3 regions of the Micromonospora sp. WMMD1155 genome follow, and region 3 is predicted to be linked to each of the others. Evidence: riboswitches for the same ligand, from Rfam matches in the RefSeq annotation. Region 3 holds a riboswitch; each other region holds the start of a gene.
The links. Region 3 has a riboswitch for S-adenosylmethionine ahead of O7617_RS14905 (aminotransferase class V-fold PLP-dependent enzyme). Riboswitches for the same ligand answer to the same signal wherever they lie in the genome.
Positions count from the first base shown of each region.

Region 1: linked by a shared signal. The riboswitch ahead of O7617_RS02600 (ABC transporter substrate-binding protein) and the one ahead of O7617_RS14905 (aminotransferase class V-fold PLP-dependent enzyme) in region 3 are both predicted to bind S-adenosylmethionine.
Region 2: linked by a shared signal. The riboswitch ahead of O7617_RS33150 (hypothetical protein) and the one ahead of O7617_RS14905 (aminotransferase class V-fold PLP-dependent enzyme) in region 3 are both predicted to bind S-adenosylmethionine.

Region 1 is NZ_CP120742.1:624,193-634,201, reverse strand. It holds gene O7617_RS02620 (BTAD domain-containing putative transcriptional regulator) at 1-863, shown strand, start outside; gene O7617_RS02615 (Na+/H+ antiporter) at 970-2,544, shown strand; gene O7617_RS02610 (amino acid ABC transporter ATP-binding protein) at 2,592-3,335, opposite strand; gene O7617_RS02605 (amino acid ABC transporter permease) at 3,332-4,105, opposite strand; gene O7617_RS02600 (ABC transporter substrate-binding protein) at 4,144-5,022, opposite strand; SAM riboswitch class IV at 5,299-5,410, opposite strand; gene O7617_RS02595 (amino acid transporter) at 5,497-7,437, opposite strand; gene corA (magnesium/cobalt transporter CorA) at 7,624-8,754, shown strand; gene O7617_RS02585 (hypothetical protein) at 8,770-8,955, opposite strand; gene O7617_RS02580 (2'-5' RNA ligase family protein) at 9,140-9,655, opposite strand; gene O7617_RS02575 (DUF664 domain-containing protein) at 9,734-10,009, shown strand, end outside.
Region 2 is NZ_CP120742.1:7,280,081-7,290,089, reverse strand. It holds gene O7617_RS33165 (sugar phosphate nucleotidyltransferase) at 1-165, shown strand, start outside; gene O7617_RS33160 (GIY-YIG nuclease family protein) at 388-1,134, shown strand; gene O7617_RS33155 (hypothetical protein) at 1,136-2,071, opposite strand; gene O7617_RS33150 (hypothetical protein) at 2,247-2,873, opposite strand; SAM riboswitch class IV at 2,878-2,998, opposite strand; gene O7617_RS33145 (serine/threonine-protein kinase) at 3,074-4,645, opposite strand; gene O7617_RS33140 (type I restriction endonuclease) at 4,762-7,941, opposite strand; gene O7617_RS33135 (restriction endonuclease subunit S) at 7,948-8,835, opposite strand; gene O7617_RS33130 (class I SAM-dependent DNA methyltransferase) at 9,198-10,009, opposite strand, start outside.
Region 3 is NZ_CP120742.1:3,268,281-3,278,289, forward strand. It holds gene O7617_RS14885 (FAD-linked oxidase C-terminal domain-containing protein) at 1-1,316, opposite strand, end outside; gene O7617_RS14890 (DUF4031 domain-containing protein) at 1,385-1,669, shown strand; gene O7617_RS14895 (metal-dependent phosphohydrolase) at 1,641-2,297, opposite strand; gene O7617_RS14900 (FUSC family protein) at 2,404-3,639, shown strand; gene O7617_RS14905 (aminotransferase class V-fold PLP-dependent enzyme) at 3,644-4,819, opposite strand; SAM riboswitch class IV at 4,965-5,085, opposite strand; gene O7617_RS14910 (PrsW family intramembrane metalloprotease) at 5,109-6,590, shown strand; gene O7617_RS14915 (hypothetical protein) at 6,686-6,853, opposite strand; gene O7617_RS14920 (co-chaperone GroES) at 6,935-7,273, opposite strand; gene O7617_RS14925 (AI-2E family transporter) at 7,435-8,733, shown strand; gene O7617_RS14930 (ATP-dependent DNA helicase) at 8,730-10,009, opposite strand, start outside.

The sequences.
Region 1 (10,009 bases), 2.6 Mb from region 3:
CCGGGCTGCTGGCCTTCGCGCTCAACGCCCGCTTCATGCACACCTTCCAGCGCGTCGGCCTGGCGGCCGACCGGGCCCGGATCGGTGTCGAGCTGGTCGAACTCGCCGCCCGGCACCGGTTGGTGACCTTCGAGGTGCTCGGCCACCTCGTCCTGGTCCAGGCGTACTGCGCGCTGGCCGACCGGCCCGCCGCCGACGAGCACGCCCGCGCCGCCGACCGCCTCGCCGAGCGGTACGACCTGCCGTTGGTCGCCGTCTTCACCAGGTGGTTCGCCGCACTGCGCCGGGCCCTCGACGGGGAGTCGGCCGCGGCGGCGGACGCCTACCGCGAAGCGGCCGGCCGGCTGCCCGCCGACGGCATGCCGGGCCTGACCCGGGGGTTGCTTCCGCTCGCGCTGCTCGGCCTCCGGCTGGCCGACGCCGTCGACGACGGGGCCGACGGTGTCGACCAGCCGCTCCCCGGCCCGGGCGGGACCGACTGGGCGGGCCTGGACTGGGGGCCGCACGAGCCGTGGATCCGGCCGTTGCTGCTGCTGGCCGACGGCGACCGGGACGCCGCGGCAGCGGCCCTGTCGGCCCTTCCGGACGGGCCGCACGACCTTCTGCGGGAGGCGCGGCTCTGCCTCGTCGGCCAGGCGGCGCGTGCCCTCGGTGACCGGGACACGATGCAACGGGTCTACGTCGAACTGTCGCCGGCGGCGGAGGAACTGGCCGCCGGCAGCGGCGTGCTCACCGTCGGCCCGGTGGCCGGGCACCTCGCCGCCCTGGCGGCCGCGCTGGGCCGCGAAGAGGAGTCGGCAGCTCATCGCCGGGTCGCCCGCGCGGTCACCGCCCGGGGCCGCGCCGCCACCGCGACCCGCTGACCGCCGCCCACGGCTACTTGCCGATTCCCCTCGGAACCCGCCGGTGGGTGCGGTCAGATGGAACCACCGGCGCATCCACCGCCGGCGACGATCAAGGGGGTACGCTGTGCAGGCGCTCGTCATGATCGTGGTGCTGGGCGTCACCGTCCTGATCGGCACCACGCTCGGCGGACGGTACCGGGTGGCCCCGCCGGTCCTGCTCATCGCGTTCGGAGTGCTGCTCGGCCTGACGCCCCCGCTGTCCGACGTGGCACTGGAACCCGAGCTGGTGCTGCTGATCTTCCTCCCGGCGATCCTGTACCGGGAGAGCCTCACCATCAGTCTGCGCGAGATCCGGGCCAACCTCCCGGTGATCGGGTCACTCGCCGTGCTGCTGGTGGTGCTCACCCTGGTCACCGTGTCGTTCACCGCGCAGGCGTTGGGGGTGAACCCGGCCGCCGCCTGGGTGCTCGGGGCGGTCCTCGCCCCGACCGACGCCGCGGCGGTCACGGGGCTCGCGAAACGGCTGCCCCGAAAGCTGCTCACCACCCTGCACGCCGAGAGTCTGATCAACGACGGCACCGCCCTGGTGGTCTTCGCGGTCACCGTGGCTCTGCTCACCCACAGCGCGGAACCGGGCGTGCTGGGCATCGGTGAGGAGTTCGTCGGCGCCAGCGTCGGCGGCGTACTGGCCGGTGTGCTGGTGGGGGCGGCCGTGGTGCTGGTCCGCAAACGGCTCGACGACCCGCTTCGGGAGGGCGCGCTGAGCGTGCTCACGCCGTTCGCCGCGTTCCTGCTGGCCGACGCCGTGCACGCCAGCGGTGTGCTGGCGGTGGTGGTCTCCGGTCTGGTGCTGTCCTACGCCGGTCCACGGGTGATCCGCGCCCGGTCCCGGGTGCTGGCGTTCGCGTTCTGGGACCTGTCCACGTTCCTGATCAACGGTGGGCTGTTCGTCCTTCTCGGCACGCAGATACCCCGCGCGGTGCGGGGCATCACCAGCACCTCGCCCGGGCGCGCCCTGGTGATCGTGCTCGTGGTGACGCTCGTCGTCATCGGCACCCGGCTGTTCTTCGTCTACCTGACCGCGCAGATCGCGAGGCTGCGACGTCGCCGGATCATGGACCCGAGCCAGGGGCCCTCGGCCTGGCGGGTGGGGACAGTCGCCGGCTGGTCCGGGTTCCGGGGCGCGGTGTCGCTCGCCGCCGCCCTGGCCGTACCGACGGTGACCGTCGACGGTCAACCGGTGGTCGAGCGCGACCTGATCATCTTCGTCACCGCGCTGGTGATCGTGCTGATCATGCTGCTGCAGGGCGCCACCCTGCCGCTGGTCGTGCGCTGGGCGGGGCTGGTCGGCGACCCCGGACGCGTCGACGAGACCCGGCATGCCCAGCGCCGGGCCACCGAGGCGGGCCTCGCCGCTCTGCCGCAGGTGGCGGCCGAGGTCGGCGCGCAGGAGGAGTCGGTCCATCGGCTGCGAGCCGAGTACCAGCGGCACCTGGAGGACCTCAACGAGAGCGGCGGGAGCACCGCCGAGGAGCGGCGGCTGGAACGTCAGTTACGCCTGCGCGTCCTCGCCCACAAGCGTCGGGAGGTCACCCGACTGCGCGACAACCGGGAGATCGACGACCTGGTGTTGCAGGAACTCCAGGCCGCCCTGGACAACGAGGAGATCCGGCTGCTGGGGCGCGGACCCGATGAGTGATCACCGGGGAGCCGTGGCGGCTCAGCGCACCGGGGAGCCGTCGCGGCTCAGAGCACCTGGAACAGGAACCGGCGAAGCCGGGGGTGCTCGGCCCGTTCGAAGACCGCCTCGGGCGGCCCGGCCTCCAGCACGACTCCCCGGTCCATGAAGGCGACGGTGTCGGCGACCTGCCGGGCGAAGCCCATCTCGTGGGTGACCACCACCATGGTCATGCCCGCGGCGGACAGGTCGGCCATCACCCCGAGCACACCCTTGACCAGCTCCGGGTCGAGCGCCGAGGTGGCCTCGTCGAAGAGCATCACCTCGGGCCGCAGCGCCAGCGCCCGGGCGATCGCCACCCGTTGCTGCTGACCGCCGGAGAGCTGCGCCGGTCGTGCGTCGGCCTTGGCCGCCAACCCCACCAGGTCCAGTTGGGCCCGGGCGACGGCCTCCGCCTCGTCCTGGCCGAGCTTGCGCAGCCGGCGCAGTGCGAGGGTGACGTTGCGGAGCACGCTCATGTGCGGGAACAGGTTGAACTGCTGGAAGACCATCCCGACCCGCTGCCGCAGGCCGTCCGGGTCGTCGCCCAGCACGCTGCGCCCGTCCAACAGCACGTCGCCACGGTCCGGCTCGATCAGTCGGTTGACGGTGCGCAGGAGTGTGGACTTGCCGGACCCGGACGGGCCGATCACGCAGGCCGTCGCGCCGCGCGGCACGGTCAGGTCGACGCCGCGCAGCACCCGGTTCGGCCCGAAGGCGAGGTGCACGTCGCGGACGTCGAGGCTGACCGAGGTGGTGGTGTCGGTGGTCATCGCCGGTCTCCCTGAACGGTGGCGGGCAACGGGAGGTCGTCGTCCTCGTCGGTCGGCGCGGCGGCCGGCCGGCCGTGGCGCAGCCGCCTGTCGATCCAGTTGACGACGTGCGTCAGCGGTACCGTCAGCGCCAGGTAGAAGAGCCCGGCCAGGAGCAGCGCGGACTCGTTGCCGGTGGTGGCCGCGTAGTCCTGCCCGATCCGGAACAGCTCCCGTTGGCTGGCCACCAGGCCGAGGAAGTAGACCAGGCTGGAGTCCTTGATCAGCGCGATGAGCTGGTTGACCCAGGCCGGCAGGACCCGCCGGACGCCCTGCGGGATGATCACCAGCCGCATCGAGTCGCTCCAGGAGAAGCCGAGCGCGCGGGCGCCCTCCAACTGGGCGGCCTCCACCGATTGGATGCCGGAGCGGAAGATCTCCCCGATGTACGCGGCGGCGATCAGCGACAGCGCCAGGATCCCCAACGGGTAGGGGTCCGGACCCCAGACCTGCATGCCCAGCGGGGCCAGCCCGACGCCGATCAGCAGGATCGTCGCCGCGGCCGGCAGCCCCCGGAACACGTCGGTGTAGACGCGCGCCGGCCAGCGCAACCACCGGCTGCGGGAGATCCCGGCGACGGCCAGCAGCAGGCCCAGCACCGAGCCGAGCAGGGCGGCGGAGACCGCCAGGATCAGCGTGTTCGGTAACCCGACGGTCAGCATCTCGGGCAGCGCCTCGCGCATCGCGTCGAGGTCGAAGAACGTCTCCCAGAGGGTGCTCAACGGATCCATCGGTCGCCTCTCCTACCGTCCTGCTCGCTCGTCACCGCTCAGGAGGCGGCCGACGCCGACGGCGCGGCTGACGTGGCCGCCGACGGCGTGGCCGCGCCGCTGCCCGGCTTGAAGTCCGCCGGGATCGGGCGGCCCGGGTAGTACTGGGCCTGCAACCGGCTCCAGGTGCCGTCCGCGATGACCTCGTCGAGAGCCTTGTTCAGCGCCTCGCGCAGCTCGTCGCCGCCCTTCGCGACGGCGTACGCGGTCGGTGCCGGGCTGAGCTGCTTGGCCGCCACGGTGATCTTGCCGTTGCTGTCGGCGGCCGACTTCTCGCCGATCTCCGCCGGGGCGATCCACGCGTCGGCGGTGCCGGCCTTGAGCTGGTTGATCGCGCCGTTGTAGTCCGGCACCCGCACCGGGTCGAGCTGCTTGCCGGTGGCGTAGTCGTCCTGCACGGTGCCCTGCACCACCACGACCCGCTTGCCGGCGAGCTGGTCGAAGCCGGTGATCGGCGAGCCCGCCGGGACGTCCAGACCGAAGTAACCGAAGTCGTAGCCGTTGCCGAAGTCGACGGTCTTCTTCCGTGCCTCGGTGATGGTGATCGAGGAGCTGCCGACGTCGAACTTGTGGTTGTTGACCTGGGAGAGCAACGCCGAGAAGTCGGTGCCGACGAACTCGACGCGGAGGCCGAGCTTGCCGGCCACGGCGGTCAGTAGGTCGTTGTCGAAGCCGGTGAACCTGCCGTCCTTGAGGTACACGTTCGGCGGGGCGTCGGTGAGCGTGCCGGCCCGCAGCACGCCCGGCTGCGCCAGGCCGTACGGGTTGGCGCCGCTGTCGGACGAGCTGTCGCCGCCGCAGGCGGTGAGCGCGGTGGCGGCCAGGACGGCGGCTGCGCCCAGGGCGGTGGCACGGGTCAGGGCAGGAAGAAGTCGCACGGGTGTCTCCGAGAAGGTCGCGTACCGGCACGCACGGGATGTGCGTCGCCGGCGGTGCGCCCGATGGGCGTACCGGTGAGGGAGGTTCGGGAAGAGGGCTGCGCTAGTGCGTGCTGCCGCGACGACACGCGGCGCTGCACATTCGCATCATGTCCACGTGCCGTCGCCGGATCAGTGCCGGCGAGGGACGACCGACGCGGACGTCCGCGATGCCGGTCGGCGGGGCGGTGCTGAGGATGCGCATGGTTCTCCCGGGTCTGTGCTGACCTGGGTGCCAGGCCACGCTTGCACCGACGTCCTGTCGATGCCTGGTCTTCACCCGGGGCACCCCACCGCGGAGGAGGGTTGCCGGCCAGCGAGCCGGGGCTTCGCGCTGGCGCTCATGACCTGCGCCGAGGCTAGCAGCAGGCACGGGTGGGTCGTCCAGTCGTTATGACCACGCTCACCAGGGGAGACGGGTGGCCGGCACTCCGGTCAGCCGGCGTGCACGTGTGGCCGTCGGCGCGGATCGGGCTCGTGACGGCGCAGGATCTCCCGGGTGACGGAGGCGATCTCACCCTGCCCGAACGCCAGGTAGCGCAGGACGTTGCGGCCCGGGCCGCCCTCGGTCCACTCGAAGTAGATGTGGGGGCGCCGACCGGTCCGGTCCCGGATCTCCAGCAGCAGGGCGGCGAGCGCGTTGGGCACCGCGGAGCTGGTCACACTGAGCACCGAGTGGTGGCCGCCGACCAGGCGGCCGGTCACCACCAATTCGGTTTCGAAGTCCGACGGGTCGGTGACCCGCACCTCCACGAAGAGCACGTCGCCGGCGTCGGGGAAGTCGTTGTCCGCCATGGTCTGCGCCAGCTTGGCCTGGTACTCCGCCTCGTCCCGACCGTCCGGCTCGTGGGCGATGAGGCGGATCCGTCGTCCGTCACGCTCGCTGATCATCCGGGTCGCCACCGGGTCCAGCTCGACGCGGTCGACCCGCAGCTCGAAGGCGCGGGACAACCGGGAGAGCAGCGAGACCACGATGATCCCGCCGATGAAACAGGCCGCGATCTTGACGCCGTCGGGGCGTTCCACCACGTTCGCCAGCGTGGTGTAGACGAAGATCACCGCGATGGTGCCGAACGCGATCGTGCGGCCGCGCTGCCGGTGCCGCACCGCCGCGAGGGTCACGGCCGTCGCCGCCGAGGTGATCAACACCAGAACCCCTGTCGCGTACGCGCCACCCTGCGCGTCCACGCTGGCTTCGAAGACGACCGTGATCAGGAACGCCACCGCGGTGAAGACCAGCACCAGCGGCCGGACCGCCCGCGCCCAGGTCGGCGCCATGCCGTAGCGGGGCAGATAGCGGGGTACGAGGTTGAGCAGCCCGGCCATCGCCGACGCCCCGGCGAACCAGAGGATCCCGATGGTGGACAGGTCGTAGACGGTGCCGAACACCTCCCCGAGATGCGCGTGCGCCAGGTAGGCCAGTGCCCGGCCGTTCGCCGGCCCGCCGGGCTGGAACGCCTCCGGTGGGATCAGGATCGTGGTCGTCACGCTGCTGGTGATCAGGAAGACGCTCATGATCACGGCGGCGGTGGTGAGCAGGCGGCGAGCGCCACGGATGCGGCCCAGCGGTCGCGCCTCGGTGTCCCGCGGGTCGCCCCGCACGCTCGGCATCACGGCCACCCCGGTCTCGAAGCCGGAGAGACCCAGCGCCAACTTCGGGAAGACCAACAACGACAACGCGACCACCATCCACGGATCGCCGTGGCCGGTGGTCAACGCGGTGGTCCAGTCCTCGACCGCGCTCGGGTGCGTCACCACCCGCCACAGCGCGTCGGCGACCACCACCGCGTTCAGCGTCAGGTAGACCGCGACCAGGACGACGGCGATCCCGATGGCCTCGGTGAATCCCTTGAGGAACACCGCGCCCAGCAGTGCCACGAGCAGCAGCGTGAGCAGCACCTCGTGCCCCTTGAGCGCGCTCGGCCAGAACGGGTTCTCGTCGATGTGCGCGGTCGCGTCGGCGGCCGAGAGGGTGATGGTGATGATGAAGTCGGTGGCCGCGAAGCCGAGCAGCACCAGCACCAGCAGTTTGCCCGGCCAGTAGCTCAGCAGGCGTACCAGCATCGCGATGGAACCCTCACCGTGTGGGCTCTCCGCCGCCACCCGTCGGTAGACCGGCAGCGCGCCCAGCAGGGTCACCAGCACCAGCACCAGGGTCGCCACCGGCGAGAGCGCCCCGGCGGCGAGGGCCGCGATGCCCGGCTGGTAGCCCAACGTCGAGAAGTAGTCGACACCGGTCAGGCACATCACCTTCCACCAGGGGTGGTGCCGGTGCTCCGGTGGACGCCCGTGCGGCCCCGGGTGCTGCACGGGTTCCTCCGCGCCGGCACGCAGCAGCCACTCCCGCAGCCGGCCCGCGCGTCCGTCGACCTCCACCGGCGCGCCCCCGTCATACCGCCCCTGGTCACCGTGAGTATCCGCCCTGGGCGACGCGCCCGTCCGCCGGTGCGCGGAACCCACCTCGCCCCACTGCGGGTTTCGCGCTCGGGACACCGGGGAAGCAGCGCCCCCGGGTTGGCGGGAGTGTGCCGGACCGGGCCTCACTGGGGAGGGGACAGGGGCATGGTCGGTGGCCGTCGCTTCCGCCCGGGTGGTGGCTTCGGTCGCCAACTCGACGAGTACGAGACCACTGTCGGCGTGCCACCGTCCACGGAGCCGCCCGCTCCGCCCGCCGGTGGCCTGGTGGACAGCGCCGTCTACCTCCACGGGCACCGGTTCGCCTCGCCGTCCGGCCTGGCCGAGACGTACCGCTGCCTACAGGAGCAGGACGGCGCGATGGCCTGGATCGGGCTGTACCGGCCCGACATCGAGCAGATCACCTCGCTGGCGCGGGAGTTCCGGCTGCACGACCTGGCGGTCGAGGACGCGATCAACGCCCACCAGCGGCCCAAGCTGGAACGCTACGGCGAGACGCTGTTCGTGGTGCTACGCGCCGCCCGCTACGACGACCTTCGGGAGGAGGTCGAGTTCTCCGAGTTGCACCTGTTCATCGGGCCGGGTTTCGTGATCACCGTCCGGCACGGTGAGGCACCGGATCTGGCCGCGGTGCGGCGGCGCATGGAGGTCGAGGCGCAGATGCTCGCCCGGGGCCCCGACGCGGTCCTGTACGCGATCCTCGACCAGGTCGTCGACGGGTACGCGCCGGTCGTGGCCGGGCTGGAGAACGACATCGACGAGATCGAGACCCAGGTGTTCGGCGGCGACCCGAACGCGAGCCGGCGCATCTACGGTCTGAGCCGGGAGGTGATCCAGTTTCAGCGCGCCGCGCGACCCCTGCTCGCGGTGCTCGACGCGCTGGCCGACGGCGCGGGCGGTGCCGACACGGACGAGGAGCTGCGCCGCTATCTGCGGGACGTGACCGACCACCTGACCCAGGTGGTGGAACGCGTCGACGGGTTTCGGCACCTGTTGCAGAACATCCTCACCGTCAACGCCACACTCGTCTCGCAGCAGCAGAACGAGGAGATGCGGAGCCTCACGGCGGCCAGTTACGCGCAGAACGAGGAGCTGAAGAAGGTCTCGTCCTGGGCGGCGATCCTGTTCGCTCCCACGCTCATCGGCACCGTGTACGGAATGAACTTCGTCCACATGCCGGAGTTGCACTGGCGCTTCGGTTACCTGTTCGCGCTGCTGTTGATGCTGCTGGTCTGCGGGACCCTCTATCTGATCTTCAAGCGGCGCGGCTGGCTGTGAGCCGCCCGGCGGGGATCACTCGATGCCGCGCAGGATGTGCCGCTCGTCCTCGATGTCGTCGTCGCCGGCGCTGATCCGGCCGAGCAGGACGGCGGCGGCCCAGATGGTCAGGGGCGTGGCCGCCCCGGTCAGGCCGCCGGCGGTCCGGTCGTCCCGGGTCTGGCTCCGCTCCGCTCGCGGTGGCCTGCGCTGAGCCTGCATAGGCACTGCCCCTCTCGTGGAGGCCGCCGAGGGCGGCGCGGCGGGAGCCCCGCGCCACAGGCCGGGCGAACCACGCTCGGCAGGACGGCATCTACGTCGAACCATCCCACGTCAGAGCGCATAATCACCGCTTGTTTTCAGTTTCCCGACTGACGCCCGCCAAACCGGACATTTCCGCAAAGCGTCAGGGGAGCGGGTGGGCGATGCCCCGCGCGTGGTCGGTGAGGGCCGCCCCGACCACTGTCGCGCTCAGCGGCAACACCTCCAGGCAGCGGCGCACCGCGGCGGCCATCAGCGCGTTCGGCACCCGCATGGAGAGCGTGCAGTGCGGCACCCAGCGGCCCGGCTGGTAGTGCTCGGTCAACGGGATGCCGGCGGCGGTGAGCCGGTCGTGGACCGTGCGGTGGTGGGCCAGTAGCTCCGGGGTGGGCGTCGGGCCGAGCCAGAGCACCCGACCGACGAACTGGCCGGCGTGCTGGAATTCGAGCCGTAGGGGAGCGGCCACCACCGTGCCGTGCAGGGCCGCGGCGACCGCCTCCGGATCGAAGCGGGGCGCCACCGCCAACGAGACGTGCGGACGGTGACGTTGCTCCAGCAGTGAGCGCATGCTCTGCACGCCCTCGGTCTCCAGCGCGTCCCACAGCACCCGGATCCGGCGGGTGGCGTCCGGGTCCAGGTACAACTCCACCGCCGCGACCATTCGATCACCGTACTGGCCGAGGTTTGGGCACCCGCCCTCGGCGGTACCTGACCGGAAACCGACCAGGAGGCGTGCCCGGTGGACGTGAGTGATCTGTTGACCGAAACCTACGACCGGCTGCCCGACCTCGTCCGCGCGGCGGTGGACGGCCTCAGCCCGGAGCATCTGCGCCACCAACCGGCAGGGGGCCACAACTCGATCGGCTGGCTGGTCTGGCACCTCACCCGGGTGCAGGACCATCACGTCGCCGAGCTGCTCGACGCCGAGCAGATCTGGGTGAGTGGCGACTGGGCCGGACGGTTCGGCCTCACCGCCGACCCCGACGACACCGGCTACGGGCATTCACCCGCGCAG
Region 2 (10,009 bases), 3.3 Mb from region 3:
TATCAGGCCACCGACGCCGTCGCTGCCTTCGCACGCGATCACGACGTACTGATCCAACCCATTACCGGCCAGTACCACGACTGTGGCAACCCCGCCGGCTGGCTCGCGGCCAATAACGCTGCAGCCGCAATCCAAGCTCTCACGGTCACTGGCCCGCGCGACTGATCTGAGGGGCACGGCGACATCGTCGCCAAGCTTCCCGATGCCCTTGACCCCATCGGTTGGTAGCCCGACATCCGGCCCTGTGGGCTCCTGGGCCCCCGCCGCGCACGGACGGCCGGTCTTCCGCACGGGCTCCGGCTCGGCGGCCAGTGAGCCATGTTGGATACTCTTCCCGCTCATTCCGGCCGCTGCTGAGGTGGCCGGGATCGCCGCATCCGGCGGCGCATGAAGCTACGGGAGGAGGAGGCGGTCGTGGCATCTCCAGTTCGAGACCATCGCGTGCAGGTCGTGCAGAAGTGGGGCTTCGGGATGGCCCCCGTCAAGCCCGAGGTCCAGCAGAAACGACGTCAGTCGGTAGCGGCCGTGCTGAGCTACCTCCAGAACGGGCCGATTGAGTCCAGCCCGCCACTGCTGGAGGCCCTGTCGGAAGTCAAGGGGTTCTACTCGCGCTGTCACAAGCAGGACCAGTGGGACTGGTTCACCGTGTGGCAACAGCTGGGCCGCCCCGGACGTAAGCGCTGCCTACAAGTTGGTGATGCGCTCAGTCGCCTACGGACCGCCATCAATGACGGCGACGATGCCACCGCTGCGAATCAGCTCACGCTCCTGACTGACGCGAACGTGCAGGTCCATCTCGCTGGACTCGTCGAAGAACAACCACGTGAACCGCGAGGAGCCGGCTACATCTACGTGCTGTCGACTCGCGAGCAGCCTCGGATGCTGAAGATTGGCTACACCGAGCGGACCGTCGAGGAGCGGGTGAAGGAGATCAACCGGGCGACAGGCGTCGTTATCCCGTATGGCGTGCGCGCTTTGTGGGTGGTCGCGGATGCTCCGTCAGTAGAGGCTGAGCTGCACGATCGACTGGCACCCTACCGCGTGCGTAAGGACCGCGAGTTCTTCGACCTCGACTTTCGCGACGCGTCCGCCCTCATCCAGGGCTGCATAGATGGTCTCCGACGCGAGGACTAACCTAACCGCCCGTGGTGAGCAGCTGACGGAAGGCCACACGTTCCTCCCATAGATCAACGGGCCGGCCCGCCAACTCAGCCAGGAGTTCCGGTAGGCGCCACGTCGTCAGATGTGCGTAGCGGGCGTTGTAGACGCCGACGGCCTCGATGGCGAACTCGTCAGGGAAGTCCAGCAGTACGTAGCCGAGCAGCTGCATGATGGTCGGCGCTTCCAGCGATGGCCGCCGTGTCCCGTCGCGGCGCTTGCTGCCGAGGCTCGTCTTGAGTTCGAGCAGCAGGCCTGCGGCGATCAGGTCGGCGTCGGCGTTCATCAGCGATGATCCGGTGAAGGTCGGCCCGACGGCCCAAGCGCCGTGCCGTGTCGACAGGGACGGCAGGAGGCTCTGTTTGGCGAAGGCACGCAGGGTCTGGAGCTCATCGAGGGCGGCGGGTGGGGCGAGCTCAAGGAGCTTTTCGGCGGTGATGGACCTTGGGGCCAGGGCCATCAACGGGGATCCGGGCGTGGGACCGACCCGGTGCAGGTCGGTGAGGAGCGCCAGCGCCCAGCAGGCCCGGGCAACGAGTTGATGGTCGGCCTCGCTGCCCGTGGCCGGCCCGGTGAACCGGGAGGTCCCCAGGCTGTCGCCGCTTCCGGAGTAATTCAGCGTGCGCGCCAGTTCGTGGACCGCGTGCCGGAGTGGGGGAGTGCGCGCGCCGAGCATTGCCAAGCGCAGATCCGGTCTGGGATGCACCATGAAGCGCACCATCCAGTCGAAGGCCGAGCCGACGGTGCCCGGGTTCGCCTGGCTCCCAGGCACGACAAGGGAGCCCACGGATTCCCGATACCGGGCCTGCAGGTCCTGCCAGCGGCCGAACCGCCCCTGAATGAACAACCTCGCTGGAGAGGCTCTGTCGCTCAATGCCACGGTCAGCGCCGGCCAACCACTAACGATGGTCATGCTTCGACCACCAGGCGCCGGCATCGCTGCCCGCCACTGTCCATCATGGCCGGATGCTATCGAACGCCGCGGCATTCGAGCTGCCCGTCATCACCGGACCGTCGATGGAAGATGACCAGCGCGGCCGCTGTTGGCGATGTCGGGTACCGCCAACAGCAGCCGCCTGGACTGGCGGTCAACGAGCAGTGGACAGGAATTCGTTCTGGGCCTGTCGGAGGCTGCTGAGGTCGTTGGGTACGGGCATGACCCCGTAGCGGTCGAAGGCGTCAACGCTCGCTCCAAGCGACGGCGGCGAGTGCCGCTGCCACTCGGCCAGCGGCACGCTCGAAGCAGTCAGGCGTAGTGGCTCGGCGAGCCGGGCGAACTCCACCTGCTGCCACTCGCGCAGCTTGTTACCACGCCGCGCGGAGGCCATCAGCGTGGCGGCGACCTTGGTGGTCGTGGCCGTCTGCGGCTGGATCACGCCGCCGTTCATGATCGAGTGTCGGCCCAGCGGCAGTGCGGCGCGGTGGCCGTACCGCTCGCCGACCACCTGCGAGACGTGTCGGCAGGTCTCGCAGGCCAGCCACGACCACCGGGTTCGGGTGGTCACCGTGTCCCGCACGCACAACACACACAGGTCGAGGTCACCGGGGATGTCCTGCCCCTCCCACTGCTGCTCCCACTCCGGCGTACGCGGCTGGCAGCGGCACCGCTGCTCGCGTGGGGCGCCGTCGCGGAGGTGCCCGCAGGTCAGGCAGACCGCGAAAGCAGTCAGGTCCAGCTCTTCGAACGGCACGGTGAACTCGCTCTCCGGTGCCACGAGGCACCCGCTCTTGCCGTACCGCAGCTTGCGGTCGACCTGGTCTTCCCCCGGAGGCACCGTGCGCGGGTGGCGCGGTTGCCGGGTCAGCAAGCCGGGAGGCTTGACGCTGACCACTCTTGACGCCCAGGAAGCATAGAGATCATCGAGGCCGGGAGCAACTCCGCGGGTGGAGACTTGAGCCAACGGCGGTGGCGGAACTATCCGTCGGCGGCGAGTCTGAGCCGGGCAAGCAGGTCGGCGACTTCCCGGGTCAGCTCATGGTCTGGGCCGTAGACGACGCAGAGGTCGTCGTGCAGCGGTTGCAGCTCGTCTGCGGCCTCGGCGGCCTTGTCTTCGGAGACCAGCAGTATGCCGATGTTGAAACGTAGGTCGAGAGCCGTGGGGGAAACGTCGCCGGAGGCGGCGCGTACGTGCGTCAGCACCTGCCGGAACTGGCGCAGGGCTGTTGTGGCCTGGCCGAGTTCCGCCCGGCAGTGGGCTGCCTGCCGGAGGCATTCCAACGCGTCCTCGCTGGTGGGGCCAGCGGTACGGGTGTACGCCGCGGCGAGGGCGTCGAACTCCGGCAGTGCGCGCCGGAAGTCCCCGCCGATGATAAGGATGGCGGCTCGCCGTGATCGCAGGCCCAGTACGCGGGGACTCTCAGCACCGAGCGCCTCGCTGGCGGGGCCGATGACGCTCTCGAGCACATCCGCGGCTTGGGCGAACCGCTCGTCGTCCAGCAGCTCATCGGATTGGGTAACGGCGGCCTTGATCGCGTCTCGAACCTCGGTCCGCAGGATCGCCGCCGGATCGGCAGCCGACATGCGCGGCGCCGGGACCACGGGAGCGGGTGCGGGTCGGCGGCGGGGCGCATTGGGTCGGCGGTACACCAGCGTCGGGTCGGGCATCGTGCTGCTCGCGCGCTCGGAGGCGGGCAGTGCCGATCCAGGTAGGGGCAGGAAAGGCAGCAGCCGCTCGTAGACGTCGTAGGCGTCCGCCGGCCGGTCCTCTGGGGCCTTGGCCAGCAAATCGAGGACCAGTTCCTCGATCGCTGCGGGCACGTCGTGGCGGAGCGTCCGTAGCGGTGGTGGCGGCTCGGTGATGTGCTGGTGCCACAGTTCGAAGTCGCTGCCGCCAGCGAAGACGCGTCGCCCGGCGAGGAGTTCGTGCAGGACACAGCCCAGGGCGTACAGGTCGCTCTGCGGCGTGACCTGTGCGTTCTGGATCTGCTCGGGCGGCATGTAGTGGTGGGTGCCGAGGGCGCTGCCGGTTGCGGTGAGGCGGGTGACGTCGGTGCGCAGGATGGCGGCGATGCCGAAGTCGAGGAGCTTGATCGCCCCATCCGAGGTGACCAGAACGTTGTCGGGTTTGAGGTCGCGGTGCACGACGGGGATGGCGTGGGCGTGGGAGAGGACGGTGCAGATCTGCGCGGCGATAGCGGCTGCCCAGGTAACCGGCAGCGGCCGCTGTGGGTCGATGAAGGCCCGCAGGGCGGTGCCGCGAACGAACTCCATCACCAGGTAGAGCCGGTCGTATGAGCGATCGAGGACCGCGTCGTACACCTGGGGCACGCCATGGTGTTGGATGCGTGCGGTGACGCGGGCCTCGCGGCGGAATCGCTTGGCGAACTCTTCCGCCTGCTGCGAGGTTTGCACGGCCTCGACGCGGATCAGTTTGATGGCGACCTCACGGTCGAGGACGCTGTCGTAGCCGCGCCAGACATGCCCCATGCCGCCCGAGCCGACTTCCTCGACCCGTTCGTATCGACCGGCGATCGGCTCTGCCCGCACGTTGCCCCCACCCCTGCGACTGTCCCAGCCAGATGGTCAGTGTTGCGGTCGAACCGATCACCGTCCAGGGTTGCCGCCGCGGCGTGTCACGCTGGCGCCGCGACGGCACCGGCCGGTCAGGCCACCGCGTCGTCGACGACCCCCTCCTGTCGGCGGATCAGCCGCCAGGCGGCGCTGCGGGCGCTGCGGTTGAGCGAGCTGCGGAAGTTCTGCTGCGGGTCGAAGTACTTGCGCCCCAGGTCGGCGGTGCTGTCGAAGTGGTCCATCATCTTGTCCTCGAAGACCGGGTCGAAGACGTGGCCGAAGTTCTCCTCGTCGTTGGCGACGGCGGCCAGCCGCACCTTCGGGTCGGCTAGCGCCTCGTTGAAGGGCTTGATGACGTCCTGCTCGGTGAACTCCGTGCCGTACTTCTGGTTGAACCTGTCGATGAGTTCCGACAGCAGCGACTTCTCCGACTCCTTGGCACCGCCGGATCCATCGCCGAAGCCCTTCATGTCGGCCGGCCCCTCGGGGACGAGACTCACGTCGTGCTCACCGGTCTTCTCCACCCGAAGATGGCTGAGGTCGACCTCGCCGATGTCCACGCCGCCGTCCTCACCGCGCGGCAGCCGATTGAGCAGGTGCCGCCCGTAGAGGTAGAGACGCTCCAGTTCGGCGTCGATGTAGGTGACGATGCCGGAGAGGAAGCTGTACTTGCGGACGTAGTCGTTCAGGTCGGCCCGGAAGGTCTCGGCCGTCTCCTGGTCGTCCTCGTCGTCGCCGTTGAGCAGGTCGGCGAAGCGGGTCACCGCAGGATCGAGATGCCGGTACAGCTCCGCGTGGAGCTTCTCCCACTTCGCCGTGTTGCCGGCGGCCTGCCGCTGAGCAGCCAGGTAAGCAGCCGCGAACGCCTGCATCTCCTCATCGACGAGGACCGGCACAGACATCACCCTGCTCTGCGCGGTGTAGAGCAGGTTGGGGTCCGAGGGCAGGGTGGCAGCTTCCTCGAAGTACGGGCGGAAGGACTCCTTGATGTCCTCGGCGTCGTTGACGAAGTCCAGCACCGCCAGGTCGGACTGGCTCTTGCGGTCGGCGGTGCGGTTGAGCCGGGACAGAGTCTGCACGGCGGCGATGCCAGTCAGCGTCTTGTTGACGTACATCGTGGTGAGCAGCGGCTGGTCGAAACCGGTCTGGTACTTCTCCGCCACGACCAGGATCCGGTACTCGGGCTGCCCGGCTCCGCCGGCCTGGGCGGACTTGTCGTCAGCGCGCGTGTAAGCGAAAGCCTTCGGCAGGGCGCTCTCGGCGAGCCCGCCGTTCTCCTTCGCCTCGGTGGTCTCCTCACCGTCGTAGGTGAGTGTGCCCGAGAAAGCCACCAGGACGCCCGGGTCGGGATAGCCGAGATCGCCGATGTACTTCTTGATCGACCGGGCCATCTGAACGGCCTGCGGCCGGCCCGCGGTGACCACCATCGCCTTCGCCCGCCCGCCAAGCCTCCCGGCGGTGTGCGTGCGGAAGTGCTCGACGATCACCTGCGCGTGCTGGGCGACGGTCGAGTCGTGGGTCAGCGCGTAACGGGCCAGCAGCGGATTCGCCTTGGCCGGGTCGACCTTCCGCTCGTCGCGGTTGCCGTTGACGAGCTTCCAGTAGGTGTTGTAGGTGACGTAGTTGCGCAGCGGGTCGAGAATGAACTTCTCCTCGATGGCCTGCCGCATCGAATAGGTGTGGAACGGGTGGTACTTTCCGTCCTCACCGAGCGTGCCGAAACCTTCTAGGGTCTTGTGCTTCGGGGTGGCGGTGAACGCAAAGTAGGAGAGGTTCGCGGCCCGCTGCCGCTTGCGCGCGTTGGCCTTGAGCTGAGCCTCGACGTCAGGTGCGGCCGGCGCGCTGGTCGCACCCGGATCGTCGGAGTCGGCGTCCAGGCCCAGGTCGCGCAGCACCGCGCGGACCGAGGCGGCAGCATCACCGGACTGGGACGAGTGCGCCTCGTCGATGACGATCGCGAACCGCCGGCCCTGGATCTCGGTCGGGTTCTGCTTGAGGTACTCCTCGAGCGCCGGGAAGGTGTGCAGCGTGACGGTAACGATCTTGCCCGTCTCACGGGAGAGCGCCCTGGCGAGCTGCTCGGACTTCGACCCGTGATTCTCGTCGATCTTCACCACCAGGCCGGCGGTTTGCTCAAAGCTGCCAACCGTCGCGCGGAGCTGGGCGTCGAGGTTCCGCCGGTCGGTGATAATGATGACCTTGTCGAAGACGGGCGAGCCAGGCTGCAGGCGGGCCCGCCCCGCGTCCGGGTCCAGCTTGGCCACGTCGCCGTTCGCGTGCAGGGACGACAGGCGGTGGCTGAGCCAGGCGATCGTGTTCGACTTCCCCGACCCCGCCGAGGCCATGATCAGGTAGTTGTGACCCGCCCCGTGCCGAGCGGCGTGCGCCGTCAGCTTCTTCACGGCATGCCACTGGTGGTAGCGGGGGAAGATCAAGGACTTTCGGGTACGCCCGTCCGCACTCTTTTCTTTGTGCAGGTGAATGAACCGCTCCAGCAGGTCGAGCCAGTTGTCCCGCTGCCAGATCTCCTCCCACAGGTAGGAGGTGGCGTACTTCCCGTACTCCGTGGCCGGCGGGTTACCCTCGCCACCCGGCCGACCTGGGCCCTCCGAACCGGTGTTGAACGGCAGGAACCGGGTCGGCTTGCCGCGCAGCTGGGTGGAGACGAAGACCAGGTCCGGGTCAACGGCGAAGTTGGCGATGACGCGGCGGGAGAAGATCAGCTCGGTGGGGTCGCGCTCGGTCCGGTACTGCTCCTTGGCTTGCTCGACCCCTGAGCCGGTCAGAGGGTTCTTCAGCTCTGCGGTGGCCACCGGGATGCCGTTGAGGAACAGGGCCAGGTCCAGCCGGTTGCCCCGGTCGGCCTGCTTCGTGGCGTAGGCCAACTCCCGGACGACGGTGAGCCGGTTGCGTCGGTAGTCGGCGAGGATCTCGTCCGACTCCACGAAGGACGGCTTGAAGTAGGCGACTCGGATGCGTACCCCGTGGTCTTTCACACCCTTGCGCAGCACGTCGAGCAGCCCGTCAGTGGCAATCGCCTGGTCAAGGCGCTTGACGAACCCGCGTTGCGCCGCGTCCCGGTCGCCGCCGTATGAGATGACGAGGTCCTCCCATTGGGCGGCCTGGGTGGTGCCGATAAAGGTGAAGAGCTGGTGGGTGTCCAGACCGAGGTTGGGGCGGTAGTCGGCGGTGTCGCCACGCTCCCACCCACCGGAGAGGAGGGAAGCGACGATCGCGTCACCGAAGGCAGACTCATGGTGTATGGGGCCCATCGCAGCTCAGTCCTCGATCCCTCGTCCGCTCGCCGTCGACACATCAATCTGCCCGGTCACCGCCGCCGTAATCAGCGCCTGCCGCCGCTCGGCCAATACGCTAAGCTGCTGCTTCCGCAAGTCGCGCTGCTTGTCCAGGCTGTTTAGGAGTCCGTCCACTTCTGCCGCTAGCTCCTGCTGCGCCTCGAGTGGAAGTACGGGAATGCGGATATCGCGAATATCCGGCAGAGATAGCTGGGTCTTCGTGCCGCCATACTGGCTCCCCATCAGTCGAGTCTGCACGATTGGCGATGCGATCAGGTAGGCAAGCCACCGTCCGTCAATCTCATTCCGGACGGGACGCACGAGGCAGACGTGTTGGCTGACATTGCCGCCATCGATCGAATGATCGGCAAGGGTGACCCATCCTGCGTTGGCTCCGGTAATGCCAATCAGCACGTCGCCTTCGCGAATCTGTGACCGCAATGCTTCTGTCTCCACAGAGGCAGGAAGCTGGACATAAGCTAAAGATGCCAGATTTGGTTGAAGGCTGTCCCGGCGAAGGTTCGCGCTGCGAAAGAAGCGTGATCCGGAATCCCCTGCAAAGTCCGCCCATCCGCGAGAACCGCTTGTGACCAACTGAGCACCGTACCCAAGCCGCTTCGTAGGCATATCGAGGGCGGGCCAAGCACGGTCCAGCGCTCGCAGTCGCCGCTGGGCGAGCGTCTCCACCTGCCGACGCATTGCCTCACCCAATCGGTCGATCCGCGCAATTTCGACATCGAGGAAATCGGCGATACGGCGCTGCTCTTGTAATTTCGGAAGAGGGACCTCGATCGCTCGAAATACTTCCCAGGCGATATCAAACTGGTTGGGCGGCTGATTCTTCCCGAGCCGCTCATACTCTGAGATCATGTGGCGTGACCGTAGGAGGTGGTGAAGATACCGCGGATAGCCATATTTGACGTTAACCGTCAAAACCCAGTATGCAGGACTTGTGATGCCGCGCCACGGCGACATGCCGATGGACCCGTGAGGTTTACCAAGTCGATTCATGACAATGTCGCCGGGGGAGACGAGTTTGTAAGCGCTCAAGTCCTCGCTTGGCGCGGGCCGCCCATCGTCCGAGCTTCGCATCGTCACACCGCTGTGGAGGTTGACCCCAAGCAATGGAAGGTCTGGGCTGCCGGTGGTCTTGCTCTGACATAGGAATGCGCGCAGGGCAAGAGGTTGCCACCTCTTCTCATTTCCAAGAGATGCCACTGCTCCCGATAGTGTCATTGAGTCACCTCGCCAAGTAGGGCCTGGATCTCAGCCTCCAGCGCCTTCAGTTCGGCGTCGATCTCGGCGAGCGGCCTGGGCGGCTTATAGACGTAGAAGTGGCGGGTGAAGGGGATCTCGAACCCGATCTTTGTCTTCTCGTGGTCGATCCAGGCATCGGGGACGTGCGGGAGCACCTCGCGCCGCAGGTACTCGTCGACGTCCTCGTCCAGTGGCACGTTCTCGTAGTCGCGCAGCTCCGGGTCGGGCTCGGGGCTGCCCTTGACGAGCTGCACCTCACCCTGAGGGTCGCGGACCCCGATGATGTCCCGCATCGCTTTCTGGAAGGCGGTGCCGGTGGGCCAGAGCACCCCGGCCTCGGCCATCGCCTTCCGTAGCGCGTCCCACGCCGTCCGCTTCGTCGTCCACACCTGCCCGACCAGCGGCTTAAGCGCGGTGGTGAGCGCGTCGGCGTCCGACACCTTCTGAATCGGCTTCGAGACGGCCAGCGCGGTCAGCGTCTCCTCGGTGACCTCGAAGTAAAGCTTCAGCGGACGCTCGACGGTGATCCGGCGGTAACCGAAGTCTTCGTTGGCGAAGACCTTCACCTTGCTGTGCTGCGGGTGCTCGGGATCCTTGGCGGCGTCGAGCGCCTCCGCGTACAGCCGGGTGATCTGCTTGATCTGGTCGGGTGTGACGAGCTTGCGCTTGTCGCCCAGGGACTTGCGCATCTTTGCGAACTGGTCACGGGCGTCGAGCAGGACGACCTTGCCCTGGCGGCCTCTGGCCTTGCGGTTGGTCAGGATCCAGAAGTACGTGGAGATGCCGG
Region 3 (10,009 bases):
ATCTCCCGGGCCAGCCAGTCCCTCTTGAGCAGCCCCACGCCGTGCTCGCCGGTGCACGTGCCACCCAGGTCGAGGCCGAGCCGCATGATCTCGTCGAACGCCCGCCGACCGCGCTCCACGCTCGCCGGGTCGGCCCGGTCGACCACGATGTTCGGGTGCATGTTGCCGTCCCCGGCGTGACCCACCACACCGATCGGCACCTCGCACTCCGCAGCGATCCGGGCCACTCCGTCCAGCAGCGCCGCGAGCGAGCCACGCGGCACCGCCACGTCGTCGATCACCAGACCGCCGTTGCCGCCCGGGTACGCGTCGGCGGCGAACTTCTCCATCGCCGGGTGCGCCAGCCGCCGGGCCTGGAGAAGCGCCGCCGCCTCCACCGCGTCGGTGGCCGCGTAGACCTCGTCGGCGCCGGCCGCCTCGCACACAGCGGCCAGACCGGCCAGGTCGTCGGCGGCCCGGGTGCCGGTGTCCGCAGCGGCCAGCAGCAGCGCCTGAGCGTCGGTGCGCAGCCCCATCGGCTGGTACGCCTCGATCGCCCGCAGGTGGGTCTGGTCGAGCAGCTCCAACAGGCTGGGGGTGAGCCCACGAGCCGCGATCTCGGCCACCGCGGTCCCCGCCGCGGCGGTGGACGGGAAGACCGCCACCAGGGTCAGCGAGTCGGCCGGTGCGGGCCGCAGCGCCACGGTCACCTCGGTGATCACGCCGAGGGTGCCCTCCGAGCCGACGAAGAGGCGGGTCAGGTCGTAGCCGGCAACCCCCTTGGCCGTACGCCGGCCGGTGCGCAGCACCTCACCGGAGGCGAGCACCACCTCCAGGCCGAGGACGTACTCGGTGGTCACGCCGTACTTCACACAGCACATGCCACCGGCGTTGGTGGCCACGTTGCCGCCGATCGTCGACGACTCCCAGGACCCGGGGTCCGGCGGGTACCAGAGCCCCTGCTTGGCGACCGCCCCGGCCAGCGCCGCGTTGACCACACCGGGTTGGACCACGGCGATCCGGCTCACCGGGTCGATCTCTCGGATCTCGTCCATCGCGACGGTGCTGATCACCACCGCCCCGTCCACCGCGTTCGCCGCGCCGGCCAACCCGGTCCGCGCGCCCTGCGGCACCACCGGTACGCCGTGTCGCGCCGCCGCCCGCACCACGGCGACCACCTGTTCGGTGCTGCGCGGGCGGGTCACCACGAGCGGGGTGCCGGCGGCGCACAGGTCGGCCTCGTCCCGCTGGTGCATCCGCAGCAGGTCCGGGTCGGTGAGCACGGCGTGGTCGCCGAGCGCGTCGCGCAGGTCGTCGAGGAGATCGGTGGGGGCCATGCAGCCGAGGCTAGGTCGCCGGCCGGCGATCATCAACATGATCGACTGCGCGGGATAGCTTGGGCACCATGCTCTACCTGGACCGGCCTGCCTGGCCGTGGCGCGGTCGGCTGTGGTCGCACCTGATCAGTGACGTCTCGTACGCCGAGCTGCACGCCTTCGCCGAGACGCTCGGCGCGCCCCGGCGCGGTTTCGACAGGGACCACTACGACATCCCGGCCGACCGGTTCGCGGCGGCGGTGTGGCTCGGCGCGCAGGTGGTGCCGAGCCGCGAACTGGTCCGGTTGCTCCGCACCGCCGGGCTGCGTCGCCCGAAGCACCTGGTCAGCCCAGGCCCTCCGGTTCCTCGCTGAGCGCGGCCAGCTCGCGGCGCACATTGTCCCGGGCGGGCTCCTCCCAGTGGGCGGCCGGCGACGGCAGCCGGAACAGCGCGGGCAGGGCCAGCAGACTCGTCAACACCGCCGCCCGCCCGGCCCGGAAGGCCGGATCCGGCACGTGGGCGTACTCCCGGCGGATCGCCGAGGCGTACCGCTCGTAGGTGGCCGGCGGCGCGGCCAGCACGGCGAGGTCCGCGTCGCAGAGCAGCGCGCCGTCCCCGTCGCCGGGTGCCACGGTGTGCCCGGCGGTGAGCAGCACCAGCCGACGCACCTCGGCGACCGCGGACGCCGGCACCCCGAGCCCGGCGAGCACCTCGTCGGCCAACGCGGCGCTGTCGCGTTCGTTGGCGTACCCGGCGGCCCGTGGGTCGTAGACGGCGTCGTGGAACCAGGCCGCCAACCGCACCAGGTCGACCCGGTCGGCGAGGTCGGCGTACTCGTCCACCACGTCGAGCACCGCCGTCAGGTGGGCCACCGTGTGATAGTGCCGGTGCGGCTCGCGCCACCGACCGAGCAACTGCTCCCCGGCCCGGGCGGACGACGCGTCCGGACTCGCGCCGGCGCCTCGTACCGCTGCTCGCCATCGCTCGAGTAGATCAACCACCGCCCGAGTCTGCCGTATCCGCCCGTGACGCGTGGGAACTGAGGATTCAGCGCGCCCACCACGGGTAGTCGCGCCCATGGCCGTGGCCCGGGACAAGCGACAGCCGATGGTGCGACGTACCGCGTTGCGTGACGGGTTGGTGGACATCGACGGTGCCCGGATCGCCGAGGCGACCGAGCAACTGCGCCATCGGAGCCGGGCCACCCTGCACGACCGTCTGCACCGGGTGCGGATGGCGGGCGGGCTGGCCCTGCAGGCCGGGCTGGCTGCCGGAATCGCGTACCTGATCTCGCACAAGGTGCTCGGCAACCCGCAACCGGTCTTCGCGCCGATCTCCGCGGTCGGCACCCTGGCCGCGTCGGTGGGCCAGCGGTTCCGCCGGACCATCGAGTTGATCGTCGGGGTGGGGGTAGGGGTGGCCGTCGGCGACCTCTTGATCTACCTGCTCGGCACCGGGGCCTGGCAGCTCGGCCTGGTGGTCACGGTGGCGATCCTGCTCACCATCTTCGCCGGGGCGAGCGTGGCCATCGTCATCCAGGCGGCGGCCACGGCGGTGCTGATCGTGACACTGAGCCCCTCCACCCAGAACCTGGAGATCCCCCGGTTCGTCGACGCTTTTCTCGGTGGCGGGGTGGCCCTCGTGGTCACCGCGTTGTTGCTACCGCTGAACCCACTACGGGTGATCAACCGGGCCGCCCGGCCGGCGCTCGACCTGCTCGCCACCCAGCTCGACGTCACCGCGGACGGGTTACGCAGCCGGGACCGCGCCGAGATCCAGCGGGCACTGGACCGGCTGCGCGACAACAAGGAGGAGTTGGCCACGTTGGGCGAGGCGATCGAGGGCGCGAAGGAGACCGCGATCCTCTCCCCGGCCCGCTGGCACCGCCGCGACGAACTGACCCACTACGCGGAGGCGGCCGACCCGATCGACCGGGCGATGCGGAACAGCGGCACCCTGATCCGCCGGTCGGTCACCCTCGTCGAGGACGAGGAACCGGTACCCGACTCGATGCCGGACTCGATCGCTCACCTCGCCGAGTCGGTCCGGCTGCTCAAGCACGAGTTCGCCGCCGGGGAGGAGCCGGAGAAGGCCCGGGAGCGGTCCCTGCGGGCGGTCAGCGAGGCCGGTCGGGCGTACGGCGCCGGGGTCGGCTTCTCCGGCAGCGTGGTGGTCGCCCAGATCCGTACCACCGCCAGCGACCTGCTGGTGGCCTCCGGGATCGAGCAGGAGGAGGCGAACCGCTGGATCCGCACCGCCTTCGGGGAGCAGGAGCGGCCGGTCGCCGAGCCGGCCAAGCCCGACGAGACGCCGAAACCGCCCACCGCCCCACCCGTCGGCTGAGCCCTCAGCCCAGTTCGGCGAGCGCGGTCAGCAGCCGGTCCACCTGCGCAGCCGTGCTGCCCAGGCCGACGCTGGCGCGCAGCGCGGTGGGCGGCAGGTCCGGTCGACCGGTACGCGCCGCCGCCTCGCTGAGCAGACGTCGAGCCAGCGGGTGGGCACAGAACAGCCCGTCGCGTACGCCGATGTGGTGCTCGGCCGCCAGCCGCGCGGCCACGTCGCTGGAGTCCCAGCCGACGACGACGAACGAGACGATCCCGACGCGGGGCGCGTCCGGGCCGAAGGTGCGCAGCTCCACGACGTGCGGCAGAGCGGCGATGCCGGTCCGCAGTCGGGTCAGCAGCGCCTGCTCCTGAGCGGCCAGCGCGGCCCGGTCGGCGTCGTCGAGCGCCGCGCACACGGCCGCCAGCGCGACCGCGCCGAGCAGGTTCGGTGTGCCGCCCTCGTGCCGCGCCGGCCCGGTAGCCCAGGTCACGTCGTGGGTCGCCGGTCCGACCCGGCTGGTGGCGCCGCCACCGGCCAGGTAGGGCGGAGCGGCGTCCAGCCAGTCCGCCCGGCCGATCAGCACGCCCGCGCCGAAGGGCGCGTACAGCTTGTGGCCGGACACGGCCAGATAGTCGACGCCGAGCGCGAGCAGGTCGACCGGTGCGTGCGGAGCGAGCTGCGCGGCGTCCAGCACGATCCGGGCGCCGTGCCGGTGCGCCACCCGGGCCAGCTCGGTGACCGGCCACAGTTCCCCGGTGACGTTGCTGGCACCGGTCACGGCGACCAGCACCGGCAGCGCCGGGTTGCTGCCCCGGCGCAGTTCGGTGAGGGCGGCGGCGAGGTCGCGTACCGCCGCGTCCGGGTCGGTGGGCACCGGCAGCCGCACCGAGCCGCGCGGCCAGGGCAGCAGGTTGGCGTGGTGCTCACCCGCGAAGGTGACCACTGTCGTGCCGGCCGGAAGGGCCCTCGCCAGCAGGTTGAGCGCGTCGGTCGTGTTGCGGGTGAAGATCACGTGGTCGTCGGCGCGGGCACCGAAGAAGTCACCCACCGTCTGCCGGGCCTGCTCGTAGGCGAGGGTGCAGCGTCGGGACAACGCTCCCGCCCCACGGTGCACGCTCGCGTACCACGGCAGCAGCTCGGCCACCGCGTCGGCGGCGGCCCGCGCACACGGCGCGCTGGCGGCGTAGTCCAGGTTGATCTCACCCGGTACGCCGAGGACGTCGAGCGGCCCCGACGAGGCCGGCTCGGGCGCGGCGTCGAGATGGGTGGATGGTGCGGGGAGAAGAGTGACGGACACGCCGGGACCTCCGGGGTCAGGGACCCCGGGTGCACTGTCGGGACGGGGTCCGCGCTTGCCCAGCACACCGATCGGGCTGGGCCCGGTCATCACCCGGGGCACCCCACCGCGAACTCGACGAGGGTTGCCGGCCAGCAAGCCGGGGCTTCGCGCTGGCACTCGTGACCTGCGGGCAGCATAGCGGCAACCGATGCGACCGGACCAGTCGGCGGCGGATGGCTACGCTGACCGCATGGCCGACACCCCGCCCGGTTCGCAGCTGCCGTCGCCGCCGCCCGCACCCACCGCCCCGTCCGTCGGCGAGGCGCCCCGGATGCCGCGCCGCCGACTGGGCTGGCGGCGGTTCCTGGCGCTGGCCGGGGTGGTGCTGCTCATCGCCGCCTGCGCGGTGTTCATGGTCTTCACGCTGGGCCAGTCGCTCGGTCTGCAGGCCCTGCTGATCGGTGTGGCCGCCGCCATCCTGCCGGTGCCGGTGCTGGTCGCCTGCTTCCTCTGGCTGGACCGGTACGAGCCCGAGCCGCTGAAGTATCTGATCTTCTGCTTCGCCTGGGGTGCGTTCGTCTCCACCGCCGCCTCGCTCACCGTGAACGACTTCGCGGCAGGCCGCTTCGCCGACTGGGGTCTGCCGTCCGCGCTCACCGGCGTGTTGGTGGCGCCGTTCATCGAGGAGTCGACGAAGGCGCTCGGCCCGATCCTGCTGCTGGTGTTCCGCCGCCGCGAGTGGTCCGGGATCACCGACGGCCTGGTCTACTGCGGGCTGTCCGCGGTCGGCTTCGCGATGGTGGAGAACATCCTCTACCTGGGCGGGCTGGGCTACGCGTCAGGTGTCGACAGGTATGGCCCGGCGACCGGCATCCAGCAGGTCATCGCGATCTTCATCCTGCGGATCCTGCTGTTCGGGTTCGCCCATCCGCTCTTCACCTCGATGACCGGTTTCGGCCTGGGCATCGCGGCGCGGACGGCGGACCGGCGGGTGCGGGTGCTCGCCCCGATCGCCGGCCTGCTGTTGGCGATGATGTTGCACGGCACGTGGAACCTGCTGCCCACGCTGACCCAGGCCACCGGCGAGGCGGTGATCATGCTGTACGGCTTCCTGGGCCTGATGGTGCCCGTCTTCTTCGGCACGGTGGGGCTGGCGGTCTGGTTGCGCGCCTGGGAGGGACGGCTCACCGAGCGCGTCCTGCCGGACTACGTACGCGCCGGTTGGCTGAGCCCGCCCGAGGTGGCCGCGTTGAGCAGCCTCGGCCGGCGGCACGCGGCCCGCAGTTGGGCGCGCCGGGTGGCCGGCGACGCCGGGGTGCGGGCGATGCGCGGCTACCAGTCCGCCGCCACCCGCCTGGCCCTGCTGCGCGACGGCACGCTGCGCGGCCTGGACCGGAAAGCCGCCGACCAGGAACGGACGGCGCGGGAGGAGCGGGAGCTGCTGGACGCGATCAGCGCGTACCGGTCGGTGTTCGTCGGTCGGGACCCGCAGGCCCCGGCCGGGCTCTGGGACGGTAGCCGCTACCACCTGCGCTTCCCGGACGGCACGCAGCGCCCGGTGAGCGCGCCGGACGAGCCGGTGGTGCCGATTCCGGTGGTGCTGACGCCCGCCCCGCCACCTGTCGGTCACGCCCCGCCCGGCTGGCCCGGCCTGCGCCCGCCCGCGCCCTGGCCCCCGGCTCACCACTGACGGCCGCCGGCCCCGTCCGGCGGCTCAGGTCATCGCGGGGCTCCGTACATCGGCGGGGCTCAGGTCATCGGCAGGGCTCCGCACGTCGGCAGGGCTCAGGTCATCAGCGAGGTGAGGAAGTCGCCGAAGCCCTGGAACATCGCGATCAACGCGGCCCCGATCGCCCGGAACATCTGCGCGGCGCCGTCCGGCCGGAAGGCCACGAAGTAGATCAGGAACGCGACGAAGCCCCAGGTCAACAGCTTCTTCACGAATACCGGCATCGTCCCTCCCCAGGGCCACGGTCGCCGGATGGCTTCCCGTCGTGCGGCCGGGCAAACGGTGCGCGGCAGGGAGGGGGTGCGTCAGAGGTAGAGGCCGGTGGAGTCGTTCTCGATCCGCTCGGCGGCCACGGCGTGCACGTCGCGCTCGCGCAGCAACACGTACCCGCGACCGTGCAGCTCGACCTCGGAGCGGTCGTCCGGGTCGAAGAGGACCCGGTCACCGGAGACGATGGCGCGGACGTTCGGGCCCACGCCGACCGCGGTGGCCCAGGCGAGGCGCTTGCCGACGGCGGCGGTCGCCGGAATGACGATGCCGGCGGTGGAGCGGCGTTCGCCCTCGCTGCCCTCCATCCGGACCAGCACGCGGTCGTGCAGCAGGCGGATCGGCAGGCCGGCGTCGAGATCGTTGTCGGCGGTCACGCCGCAGACGCTACCGTGTGGCCGACGGCGGGCTGCCGGTGGTTACGCCGGTGGGTGGCCGGGGCAATGTGTGGCGGAACTGCCCTACGGTGTCGGCAGAGAACGTATGCTGGCCGACCTGTCGTCGTGGGCGGACCAGCTTTTTCTGCCAGGAGGTGCGCTTGAGCCGCTTCGAGCGGGTACGCGGGCGGCTTCGCCGCGCCTACCAGTCGCGACAGGAGTCGGCACAGGCCGACGAGGGCACGCTGAGTGACGTGTCGGAGGGGGCCCGGGTGGCGTCGCCGGCCGTGCCGGGCCCGACCGCACCGCCGAGCGCCTCGGTCTACGGCGCCGAACCCCCGGTGGACCTGCACAGTTCGACCTCCAGCCGGGACGACGCCGACGTGCCGCACGGGTTGCGGATCGCCGCCGCGTGGTGCTGGCGGCTGATCGTGATCGGTGTGGTGGCCTGGGCCCTGCTCCGGATCGTCGGCACCATCAAGATCGTGATCATCCCGTTGGCCATCGCGCTGCTGCTCTCCGCGCTGCTCGCGCCGGCGGTGGGCTGGCTGCTGCGGGCCCGGTTCCCCCGGTCGCTGGCGACGGCGGTGGTGCTGGTCGGCGGCCTGGTCGGCGTGATCGGCACGCTGACGCTCGTGGTCAACGAGTTCATCCGGGGCGTGCCGGAGCTGAGCGAGAAGTCCTCGGAGGGCGTCCGGCAGATCCAGAACTGGTTGAAGACGGGCCCGCTGCACCTTTCCGACACCCAACTCGACCGCTACATCGACGAGGCGCAGGGCTGGATCAACAACAACACCTCGAAGTTCACCAGCGGCGCGCTGAGCACCGCGGCGACGCTGGCCGAGGTGTTGACCGGCACCATCCTGGTGCTCTTCGCGACGTTCTTCTTCCTGCGCGACGGCAACCGGATCTGGCGCTTCCTGGTCCGCCTGCTGCCGGTGGCCGCCCGCTGGAAGGTCGACGACGCCGGCCGGGCCTCCTGGCAGACCCTGGGCGCCTACGTTCGCGCGACCGTCCTGGTCGCCTTCATCGACGCGGTCGGCATCGGCATCTTCCTGGTCGCCTTCGACATCCCGTTCGCCTTCCCGCTGGCCGCGCTGGTCTTCCTCGGCGCGTTCATCCCGATCGTCGGTGCGGCGCTCTCCGGTGGCGTCGCGGTGCTCGTCGCACTCGTCGACAGTGGCCCGGTCACTGCGTTGATCATCCTGGGTGCGGTGATCGGTGTGCAGCAGATCGAGGGGCACGTGCTCCAGCCGCTGATCATGGGACGGGCGGTCGCCCTCCACCCGCTCGCGGTGATCATCGGCATCGCCGCCGGTGTCGTACTCGCCGGCATCACCGGCGCGCTGGTCTCCGTGCCGCTCATCGCGGTGCTGAACACCGCGGTCCGTCGGCTCGCCGCCCGAAGGGTTCCGGACACGCCACCCGACGCCGTGGTCGTCGCCGCCCAGGCTCCCTAACGCGAGCCGGCGAGGCGTTCCAGGGCACCGCGAGCCACCTCGGGGCGCGTCGTATACCAGAACGGGGGCAACGAGCGGCGTAGGAACGGCCCGTAACCGCGGGCCGTCTCCAGCCGCGAGTCGAGCACCGCGACCACGCCCTTGTCGCCGGTCGCGCGGATCAGCCGGCCCACACCCTGCGCCAGCCGCACCGCGGCGATCGGCACGCTGACCGCGGCGAAGCCGGAGCCGCCACCGGCGTCGACGGCAGCGGCGCGGGCCGCCGCCAGCGGCTCGTCCGGGCGCGGGAACGGCAGCCGGTCGATGACGACGAGCTGACACGAGTCGCCCGGCACATCCACCCCCTGCCACAGCGACATCACCCCGAACAGGCAGCTGGCGCGCTCCTCGCGGAAACGGCGGACCAGCAACGGCAGGGCCTCCTCACCCTGCAACAGCACGGGCAGGTCGGTCCGCGCGCGCAGCAGCTCCGCGGCCTGCTGCGCGGCCCGCCGAGAGGAGAAGAGACCGAGGGTACGACCACCGAGCGCACCGACCAGCCCGAGCAGTTCCTCTCCGGCGGCCTCGGGCAGCCCGGAGACGCTGGGGCGGGGCAGGTGCGCGGCCACGTACAGGATGCCCTGCCGCGCGTAGTCGAACGGTGAACCGACGTCGAGTGACCGCCACCCGGGGCCCTCGGTCGCCGGTACGACGGCACCGGCAGGCGCGTCTCCGGCCAGTCGACGGCCCGGCGTCTCGGCGGCCGGACGGCCCGGGCCGGTACGGGCGGCCAGCGCGGCCGACGCGGGGGACGGCGGTGCCGGTGGGGGAGCGTCCAGCCCGAGGGCGCGGGCCACCGTGTCGAACCGGCCGCCCAGCGCCAGGGTCGCCGAGGTGGCGACGACTGTGCGCTCGTCGTACAGGTGGGTGGCGAGGGTGCCGGCGACCGAGAGCGGTGCGACCACCAGGGCCCGACGGCTGCCGCTGTCGTTCTTCTCGACCCAGGCCACGTCGTGGTCGGCCTCCTCCAGCAGCCGCTGCGCGGTGCTGGAGAGTTCGTCCAGAGTGGCCTTGGCCTGCTGCTTGCGGACCGGGTCGGGATCGTCGGCCTTGATGTCGCCGATGGCGTCCAGGGCGGATCGGGTCGCCGCGTCGAGCAGCGTGCACGCCTCCCGCAGCGGCGTCGGCAGCCCGGCGGTGATGCGCCCGGCCGGCGCCTCGGCCAGCCCCACCGCGAGGGCGTCACCGGCCGCGGTGAGCGCCTCGGCGGTCTCCGGCCGCAGCAGCGTGCGGGCCC